3 regions of the Psychrobacillus sp. FSL K6-1415 genome follow, and region 1 is predicted to be linked to each of the others. Evidence: predicted binding sites of a transcription regulator. Region 1 holds the regulator's gene; each other region holds the start of a gene.
The links. Region 1 encodes Rex, which represses fermentation and respiration genes when NADH is low (regulators of the CRP and FNR family bind a similar motif). Its sites were predicted from a motif close to TTGTGAAATATTTCACAA; they were not measured.
Positions count from the first base shown of each region.

Region 2: MKY60_RS08580 (cytochrome c oxidase subunit 2A) is a predicted target of Rex. The motif match lies at 1,185-1,202, and genes of this name have one in related genera.
Region 3: MKY60_RS16250 (TIGR04053 family radical SAM/SPASM domain-containing protein) is a predicted target of Rex. The motif match lies at 1,827-1,844, and genes of this name have one in related genera.

Region 1 covers NZ_JBBOOQ010000001.1:3,585,440-3,588,725, reverse strand. Annotated here, with positions in the region: gene MKY60_RS17560 (ABC-F family ATP-binding cassette domain-containing protein) at 1-1,419, opposite strand, end outside; gene MKY60_RS17555 (redox-sensing transcriptional repressor Rex) at 1,550-2,191, shown strand; gene MKY60_RS17550 (CPBP family intramembrane glutamic endopeptidase) at 2,237-2,974, opposite strand; gene groES (co-chaperone GroES) at 3,162-3,286, shown strand, end outside.
Region 2 covers NZ_JBBOOQ010000001.1:1,837,789-1,841,074, forward strand. Annotated here, with positions in the region: gene MKY60_RS08570 (b(o/a)3-type cytochrome-c oxidase subunit 1) at 1-500, opposite strand, end outside; gene MKY60_RS08575 (cytochrome B5) at 501-977, opposite strand; gene MKY60_RS08580 (cytochrome c oxidase subunit 2A) at 999-1,121, opposite strand; gene MKY60_RS08585 (chemotaxis protein CheX) at 1,320-1,772, opposite strand; gene MKY60_RS08590 (dynamin family protein) at 2,420-3,286, shown strand, end outside.
Region 3 covers NZ_JBBOOQ010000001.1:3,345,533-3,348,818, reverse strand. Annotated here, with positions in the region: gene MKY60_RS16270 (class I SAM-dependent methyltransferase) at 1-291, shown strand, start outside; gene MKY60_RS16265 (hypothetical protein) at 319-585, shown strand; gene MKY60_RS16260 (Crp/Fnr family transcriptional regulator) at 645-1,337, opposite strand; gene MKY60_RS16255 (DUF2249 domain-containing protein) at 1,511-1,750, shown strand; gene MKY60_RS16250 (TIGR04053 family radical SAM/SPASM domain-containing protein) at 1,926-3,059, shown strand; gene MKY60_RS16245 (NUDIX hydrolase) at 3,229-3,286, shown strand, end outside.

The DNA of each region.
Region 1 (3,286 bases):
CTCATCGAGTACGAGTGTGTTCGCTTTTAAAAGCATTAGCTTTGCAAGAGCGAGTCTTGCCTTTTCACCACCGGATAGTGTAGATACCGTTTTTTGTACATCATCTCCTGAAAACAAGAAACGGCCTAATACAGTGCGGACATCTCGTTCATTCATCAACGGCCATTCATCCCATAGTTCTTGTAAAGCTGTTTTGTTGCCAGTTAATGCAGCTTGTTCTTGATCATAGTATCCAAATTGGACATTCGTACCATACTGGATTTTCCCATCAGCGGCATTTAATTGTTTCATAATTGTTTTTAGTAAAGTTGATTTGCCCACTCCATTTGGTCCAACGAGTGCAATGCGGTCTTGCTTGTACACAGAGAAGGAAATATTCGATGAAACAGTTTTGTTTGGATAGCCAACTGCAATTTGCTCCAGACGAAGTACGTCATTGCCACTTGGTCGATCGATAGTAAATCCGAAAGAAGCAGATTTTTCATCACCATCTGGGGATTCCATCCAATCTGTTTTCTCAATAACTTTACGTCTAGATTGAGCCATTTTAGTTGTAGAGGCACGGGCAAGATTTTTACTGACAAAATCCTCGAGCTTTGCTTTTTCCTCTTGCTGTTTTTCATACTTCTTTCTATCTAACTCATAGTTTTTTGCTTTTTGCGTTAAGTACGAACTGTAGTTGCCAACGTATCTTACTACATTATGCCGAGATACTTCGTAAACAAAGTTGACTACTTGGTCTAAAAAGTAACGGTCATGTGAGACGATAAGAACTGCACCGCTATAATTTTTCAGATAGTTTTCTAAAAAGCTTAGCGTTTGAATGTCCAAATGGTTGGTAGGCTCATCGAGGATTAGCAAGTCTGGCTTACTTAGAAGCATTTTTGCAAGTGCTAGCCTCGTTTTTTGTCCTCCTGACAATGCTTGGACAGGCTTATCATAATCATCTGGGAAAAACTGCATGCCGTGTAATATAGAGCGTATATCTGATTCGAAGCGATAGCCACCTGCCTCATTAAAGGCTAACTGTAATTCATCGTACGTTGCTGCCACTCTTGCATAAGCTTCAGTATCTTCATATATAGTAGGGTCTGCCATTTGTGATTCTAGGGAACGAAGCTCTTTTTCAGAGTTAATGAGATGACTAAAGATTGTCTTCATTTCCTCCCAGATTGTCAATTTAGATTCGAGACCTGCATGCTGTTCTAAATAGCCAAGACGAATATTTTTTGGCATAATTATTTCGCCTGAATCATACGACATTTCACCTGCTATTATTTTAAGTAGTGTAGATTTTCCGGCACCGTTTCTACCAACAAGGGCAACCCGGTCTCGATCCTGAACCTCTAGCTTTACGTTAGTTAATATATCTTCACCGTTAAAGGATTTTGTTATTTGATTGACTTGTAAAACAATCACAATTATTCGCACCTCAATTCTATCCTTAGTGTAATAGATAGGGCTTGTCGTTGCAACGCTCTAGGTTTACAATGGTAGAAATGTCTAGTAAGATAATAACGATTTGTTTGACTAAACTAGGAGGATTTTTATGAAGCCAGAAATACCGAGAATTCCTCAAGCAACTACGAAAAGACTTCCATTATATTATAGATTTTTACAAAGCTTTCATAATGCTGGGCACAAACGAGTTTCTTCGCAGGAATTGAGTGAAGCGATGAAAATCGATTCCGCAACAATTAGGAGAGATTTCTCTCATTTTGGTGCGCTTGGAAAAAAGGGTTACGGTTATGACGTTCCGACTTTACTTGAGTTTTTCCGTAAAACACTCGATCAGGATGAGGCTGCGAATGTTGCGCTCATTGGAGTTGGAAGTTTGGGAACTGCTTTTCTAAAGTATAATTTCCAAAAAAACCATAATACAAAAATTGTCGTGGCATTCGATACAAAGGCTCCGGTAGAAGGAACGACCATAAGTGATATTCCTGTGTATCATTCGAGTGTTATGCTTGAAAAGCTAGAGGAATATGGAATTGAACTGGTCATTTTTACTTTGCCAAGTCGATCTGCACAGCAAGTAGCCGATCAATTAGAAGCTTCTTCTATTAAAGGGATATTAAACTTTACACCAATACGTTTACAAACAACCGATGCTATCCGTGTACATACCATCGATCTTTCTGTAGAATTACAGACTCTTATTTATTTAATAAGAAATGAACTGACTGAATAACAAAAAAAGCCTTTGACCATAATGCTAACAGGTCAAAGGCTTTTATTAATGAAAAAATAGGAACTGCATATTTGAATATTGTTTAAGAAACTGTTGAATTTCCTCACCGTAAAATTGAACTAGCACAACAAATCCATTTAATAACATATGGGAGATAATTGATGCGATAATTCGCTTTGTCTTGTAATAGATAAATGCGAATATAAATCCGGAAACCGCATATAGTAGTATGTGCGTAAAGTCAAAGTGAATAATTCCAAACACAATTGCACTTACAGAAGCGGCTACAAAGAAATTCGTTTTTGGCAACAGAGTTCCGAAAATGATTCTTCGGAATATCAGCTCCTCTAATATAGGGGCAAAAATGACAATTGAAAAAATAGCTAATGGTACGGTATGGGCAATTTCTATAAACTGAGTTGTATTTTCTGATCCAGGATCCACACCAAATTTAAGCTCGATGCTTGCTGCAATACCCTGTCCTACAAATACTAGAAAGAAACCAGCAATTCCCCAACCGATCGTTTGGAGGGTTGGGCTTGGCTTACCATTTAGTGGCTTCAAGTAAGTCTTGTCTTTACGGATGATTAGCAGGGTGATCAATGTAGCGATTCCCATGCTAAGAAATACCCACCAACCAGAAATGAAAAGTGCTGGATTTTCCACTCCTTTAGCTTCTAATAGGGTATAAAGCTCTGGTAGGAACGGGACAAGTATACCTGAAGATAGTTGCATTATACAGTAAACGATTAAAATGTATATACCAGTTTTTTGTTGTTTCATAAACAGTTTTATTCCTCTCTATATGTACCTTCTTTTCTTATTGTATCGGAAATAGAAAATAAAAGAAAAAGATAGCTTCTTACTTGCAAAATGTTCTGTGATTAATTATTATTATAAGTGTGTTAGCACTCAAAGAGTAAGAGTGCTAATAATATTACATTTTACTATTTTAGGGAGGTAGTTTCACTTGTTAAGACCATTAGGTGATCGTATCGTAATCGAATTAATCGAAGCTGAGGAAAAAACAGCATCTGGCATCGTACTTCCAGACTCTGCTAAAGAAAAACCGCAAGAAGGAAATGTTGTTGCTAC
Region 2 (3,286 bases), 1.7 Mb from region 1:
CGCCATTCTCTATACTTCATAATTTTTGCTAGTCCAACAATCCATGATCCTACTACTACTAATGCCATTCCCACATAAAAAATCCAGTGTGCTTGAAGAGGGGCATAGAATGTATATAATACAGAAGCTTCATTAAGTAATACCATTGTTGCAGCTGCAATCGTACCAGTAGTCATTATCCAGAAACCAATCCAACCTAGTGAACGTTGTTTGTTTGTAAAAGTTCCAGAAGTTCTACTCATAGCAGCAATTTGGAATCCTAGTATAAAATATGTTGTTAAAATAAGGCCGAGTAACACACCATGAACAGTTAAAACTTGATAATAACCGATTCCCCAAGGGAGTGTAAACTTACCAGAGCGAACTAAAACCTGTAATAATCCACAAAGACCTCCGATGAATAAAGCGATAAATGCTACATATATATGAGCAAGGGCTAACTTACCATCACGACGATCCACCTTTGTAAATTCTTTTGCTTTTTCTTTAATCGTTGTCATTTACTCCACCACCTTTAACATGGACGTCATAGTAGAATGTCCTATGCCACAATATTCATTACATAAGATTAAAAACTCGCCAGATTTGTCCACAGTTGTTACATATTCTGAAACATAACCTGGTTCTAATATCATGTTAATATTTGTTCCTACAATTTGAAATCCATGGACAACATCTTTAGTAGTTGCTATGAACTTTACGGTGGAACCTAATGGAACTTCAATCTCAGGCGGATTATAGTAGAATGCAGATGCAACTAGCACTACCTCATAATCCCATTCTTTACCTTCTACTTTATGAACCCCTGGATTATTAAAAGGTACAATCTCATCAACTCGCTCAGGATCGATGTAAACTTTTCCAGTTGGGGGATGTGAGCCATAATGAAATGCACTAAAACCTACTATAAATAAAAATAATACCAATGAGCTAATCCCAAAAGTTAGCCACCATTTTTCATACTTATGAATATGCATAAGTCTTTAACCTCCATTAAATTAAAATCTATCAATGAATAAGTAAAATGCCATGAACCAAGAAACTAATATAAATAAACCGACAAAACCAACAGAATAAAGAGTTCCTTTTAAATCAGGATTTTTTTCTTTCTTTTTCGACATTTACTTACACCTCCTCCTATTCAACTTGTATAATTCCATAATAAATTGATTGGTTAATAGATGATGTGATAAAAATCACACGAACGGATGCAAACTGTGAACTATATGTGAAATGTGAAAGTATAGATGAGTAATTACTTAATTAGATTGATTTTTTACATAAAAAAAGAACCATCCTTAAAAAGGAGGCTCTGCTTTTTATTCATCTATTGTTAAGATAATTGTCATCTCACCAACATTCTCAATCTCTACTGGAAGTTTGAAAGCATGTTGAAATCCAAATAACCGAGTAGTGCCGACTATAACAGTAGGTGGTGTAATATCGATTTCAACGCCATTTCCTGCAACGGAGGTACATATATTTCCTGCGACCATATTTCCAAGTTCGCCTGTAAATGATTCGAGCATTTCACCTTCTAATGGCATGCCGAACATGGTTGCTCCAATTGCAGAAAAGGATTCAGCGGAGGAGTCAATAATTATACGTCCTTTAATATCACCGATAATTCCTATTAGTACACCCATTTCTTTTTGCTCGAATGGTTGAACCATTAAGGAAGGGGATTTAATATCCATTGCAATTGGTATGACTGATTTTAATGATTGGATGGTTCCATTTAAAATTGTTTGTATATGTTTTGAAGCGCTCATTTCTTCCCTCCATCTAGTATAGATGTATCAATTTTATCATGTAATATAGGAAAAAAGAATAGGAATTGTAGAATTTTAAAATATACTATGGTATTATGTCGATGAGAATGAATATCAAATTCAGTTGAGAGGGCGATTTATATGTTAGCAATTATAATTGGAGCATCTCTTATAGTGTACAGTGTGTTAACTGTATATATTTTAAAGTCTACTGCGCCAAAGACCAAAATAATATGAATAACCCAGATGACTTTATTTGTGCATACAAATAGAGTCATTTTTTTCTTTTTATCGTTTTGGTAGGGAAGCTTATATATGCTTTTTACACAGATGTGTGCTTGACGCTCGCTACATGAGCCTTCTAGGATGGTCGCAATAGTAAAGCACCATCTGAAACGTAAATCACAGTAGTACTTATCCTAAGTTTTAGAAAGAGCAAATCTATACTGAGTATCCTTCTAACATTAAGGGTGGTAACTATAGATGAAAGGTATTGCACAAAATAAAATGAGAGCGTTTGCATCTCAAACTGCGATTAATTAATGGTTTTCATTTATATAAAAGAGTCAAAGAATATTGTTACAGGCTTTAAATTTTTGCTATGATAGATGTACATTGTCGAATTATGAAGGAGATATACTTTTAATATGCAGAACTCAAATGAATTACAAATGATAAAAGAACAAAATGCATTACTTGCAACTGTTTTCCAACAAAATAATGATGACGAACGCTATCGTAAATCTAAACTGTTTGCTGGCAAATTGGAAAAAGGAACATTTACAATTGCGTTTGCAGGTCACTTTTCTGCCGGGAAATCTAGTATGATTAATGCTTTGGTTAATGAACAATTACTTCCAACTAGCCCGATTCCAACTTCTGCAAATATCGTTACTGTCCAAAATACAGGTGAAAACTATGCTTTAGTCCACTTTGTGGAGCAGCCACCAGTTAGGTTTTCTGGGGAGTATGATATTCAATTAGTTAAAAAATACTCAAAAGATGGAAGTAAAGTTTCCCAAATTGAAATAGGTCATGCTGGTTCTAGTCTCCCTGAAGGAATTACCATAATGGATACCCCTGGGGTTGACTCGACTGATGATGCACATCGTATTTCCACTGAGTCTGCATTGCATTTGGCTGATATAGTTTTTTACGTTATGGATTATAATCATGTACAGTCAGAGCTAAACTTTCAATTTACGAAACAATTGCTTCATTATAATGAAAATGTATATCTAATCGTAAACCAAGTGGATAAACATAGAGAGGAAGAATTACCTTTTACAGCCTATAAGCAATCAGTTGCAGATGCATTCAAATCTTGGTCTGTCGATCCAAAAGGAATTTTTTATACAAGCTTAAAAAATAATGATTTTATACATAATGATTTTCCACAGGTTCAGCAAATAGTTACTAGTTCTATTGAAAACAAAGAGGAGTATTATCTTACACTGGCTAACGCGACGTTAGAAAAGTTAAAAGATGAGCATTTACATTTTTTAGAGGATGAA
Region 3 (3,286 bases), 240 kb from region 1:
ATTTCCAGTCAAAATAGGCAACTTAGTCTTAATGGTTCATACCAGGAGGAAGGAGTAACAACATATCCGAACTTCAAAGGTGAAAATGCTCCGATGGTAATTCCTAAAAGAAAGCTAAGTACATATATAAATGAATTGATAAAAGTAGGATTCACGATTGACTCTGTAATAGAAAGTGATGTATCAGTAAATTATGAAACGGCTCCAGAAGAAGTATCTTATCGATATTATTCTTTATATAAAGCAAAGAGATTCCCGACTACTATGATTATTAAAGTTACAAAAAAATAGTATGTGCTTTTAGATGGAGGAGAGAAATTGGAAGAAGACAATAAGTTCACTTTATATTTTCATACGTTTGTAGGTGCATTAGGTCTGATTCTTTTAACAGTAACTATCATCAAATATTATGAAACTATTGAAGTTAGTTCAGGTTATTTGCTACCTTTCTTTGGGTTTATTCTTACGTTTTCTTATATAAATTATCTGGAAAATAAAGCTGGTGTTAGTAAAAAAGTTATTTGGATCAGATCTATTTCGTCAATCGTTATATTGCTGTTAATTTCAAAGGTATTATTTTTTTAATATGTCAATTTCTAATAATCATAAAAAAGGCATCCAATTAATTTGGTTGCCTTTTTGTCTTAAAACAATTCATCTTTTAATTTGTCCATGTTCAAAATAATATTGCCTGCTGGATTAGAGCTTATTAGTTTTGACTTTTTTAAAGAAGTAAGAGTTCTGCTAACTGTTTCGCGGCTCGAGCCGATCATATTTGCTAAATCTCGGTTTGTGAACTGCGTTGTGAAGATATAGTGATCGTCATCAAATTTCTTCCCATGACTTTTTGCTAAGCGTAATAATAATAGAATAATTTGCTCGTATGTATTGTGTAACATTTTTTCTTCTAAACGATTTTGTAAGTCTACGATTTTATCTCCGAGTATACTGAAAATCTTTACACAAATTTCTGGATTAGTTTTTAGAAATTCCTCAAACAAATGAATAGGTATATATATTAAAATTGCATCCTCTAATACCTCGGCATGAGCGGGATAGGTGCCTTTTCGAAAGAAACCCATATGAGGGAACATTTCACCTTCGCCGAGAACATTGACGATTTGTTCTTTTCCTTGCATATCAGTACGATATATTTTTATCTGCCCTTGATGAATAAAGTAAACATTAGTTAGTGGATCGTCTTGCATAAAAATATGTGTTCCTTGGCGATATAACCGATTCTTTGCCAAGTCAAGTATTGGTTCTATTTCTGCATTGGTCAAATCTTTAAATAAGGAAAACCGTTGTAGAAGTGCTTGTATCGATTCTACGTTCATATAGCTCATCCTTTCCCTGCGATTGTCCTTTTCATTGTACCATCAATAGTTTCTCTTTGGAGAACAATGACAAGTGATTAAAATCATAGGGGATATGTGTTTATCCTCACTTCAGTTTAGAATGGTAAGCATTATGATATGAACAGAATCAAAAATATTGGAGGGAAACTAAAGTGAGTAATATTCAATTTGCAGTAAAACTAAACGCACCAGATATTGAACCAAGAATTCGTCATCCTAGAATATTCGAGGCATTTGATGCTTTACAGTCTGGAGAGTTTTTGGAGCTTTCCAATGACCATGATCCAAAACCATTGCTCTATCAATTTATGATGGAACGTGAAGACACATACACATGGGAATATATTGAAAATGGTCCTGATCATTGGAGAGTCGCTATCGGCAAAAAATAATATTTCACTTAAAGATCCTAGAGAGAGCTATTTCGGGATCTTTTTGTTTATTGTTTGTCATATCTTCCTATTTATTATGTGAATAATATCACTTCGGATTAAAAGTGAAAATGTTAAAATCCAAGTATAAGTTAACTTACGGTCATTTTAGGAAATAAATTAGGAGGAAAAAAATATGTTTTCAAGAGATTATAATGAAAATCCATTTATCGTTATCTGGGAGTTAACCCGTGCATGTCAGCTTCATTGTTTACATTGTCGTGCAGAGGCTCAGCATCATAGACATCCATTGGAGTTAACGCTAGATGAAGGGAAAAAGTTAATAGATGATATTTATGAGATGGAAAATCCATTGCTTGTATTTACAGGTGGGGATCCTTTGGAACGACCGGATGTATTTGATATTGCAGAGTACGCTATTAAAAAAGGAGTCCGTGTATCTATGACTCCATCAGCTACTCCGAATGTAACAAAAGAAGCAATGCAAAAGGCAAAAGATATTGGACTAGCTAGATGGGCTTTTAGTATAGATGGTCATTGTGCTGAAGTTCACGATCACTTTAGAGGTACAACTGGATCGTTTGATTTGACGATGAAGGCTATCGAATATTTAAATGAATTAGAGATGCCTTTACAGATTAATACCGTTATTTCAAAATATAACTATGAATACTTGGATGAACTAGCAGAAATGGTGGAGAAGCTTAATTGTGTCCTTTGGAGTGTGTTCTTCCTAGTTCCAACTGGTAGAGGGAAAGAAACAGATATGATCTCACCCGCAGAGCATGAAAAAGTGTTTAGATGGCTTTATAACCTCTCTAAACGTGTGCCATTTGATATTAAAACAACTGCTGCACAGCATTATCGCCGTGTAGTTATTCAACAAAAACTACGTGAACAAAAAGGATTGAGCGATGAAGATCATATTTTCTATGAAGATGCATTGACTATGGGGGATACCGGTAAAATTGATGGATTGGGTCGAGCGCCAAAAGGAGTAAACGATGGAAATGGCTTTGTCTTTATTTCGCATACAGGTGATGTTTTCCCAAGTGGACTACTCCCGATAAAAGTTGGCAATGTCCGTCAAACACCATTAGCAGATATTTACCGTAATTCTGATGTATTCCAAAACCTTCGGAGTCCCGATAAATATAAAGGGAAATGTGGAGTGTGCGAGTACAATAAAGTGTGCGGAGGATCCAGATCCAGAGCATACAATCTAACAGGGGATTATATGGAAAGCGAACCATACTGCATGTATATTCCACAGTCCATGCGCAAGAAAAAAAAGCAACCATCCGTATAACGTGAAGACAAGTAATAGAGGAAAAGCTATTACTTGTTTTTGTTTTGTATGTGTCTAAACGAACCCAACTCATGGTGAAAAATCTGGGCAAGGAAGACTAAAACGAGTAGTATAGATATATTAGTCTGAAAAATAAATTATTAATTGAACACAGAATAGAGGGGAAGAAATGGATATATCTTTTAATACTACAGAAGGTAGATTTAATTACCGAGTGGCGGGTTTAA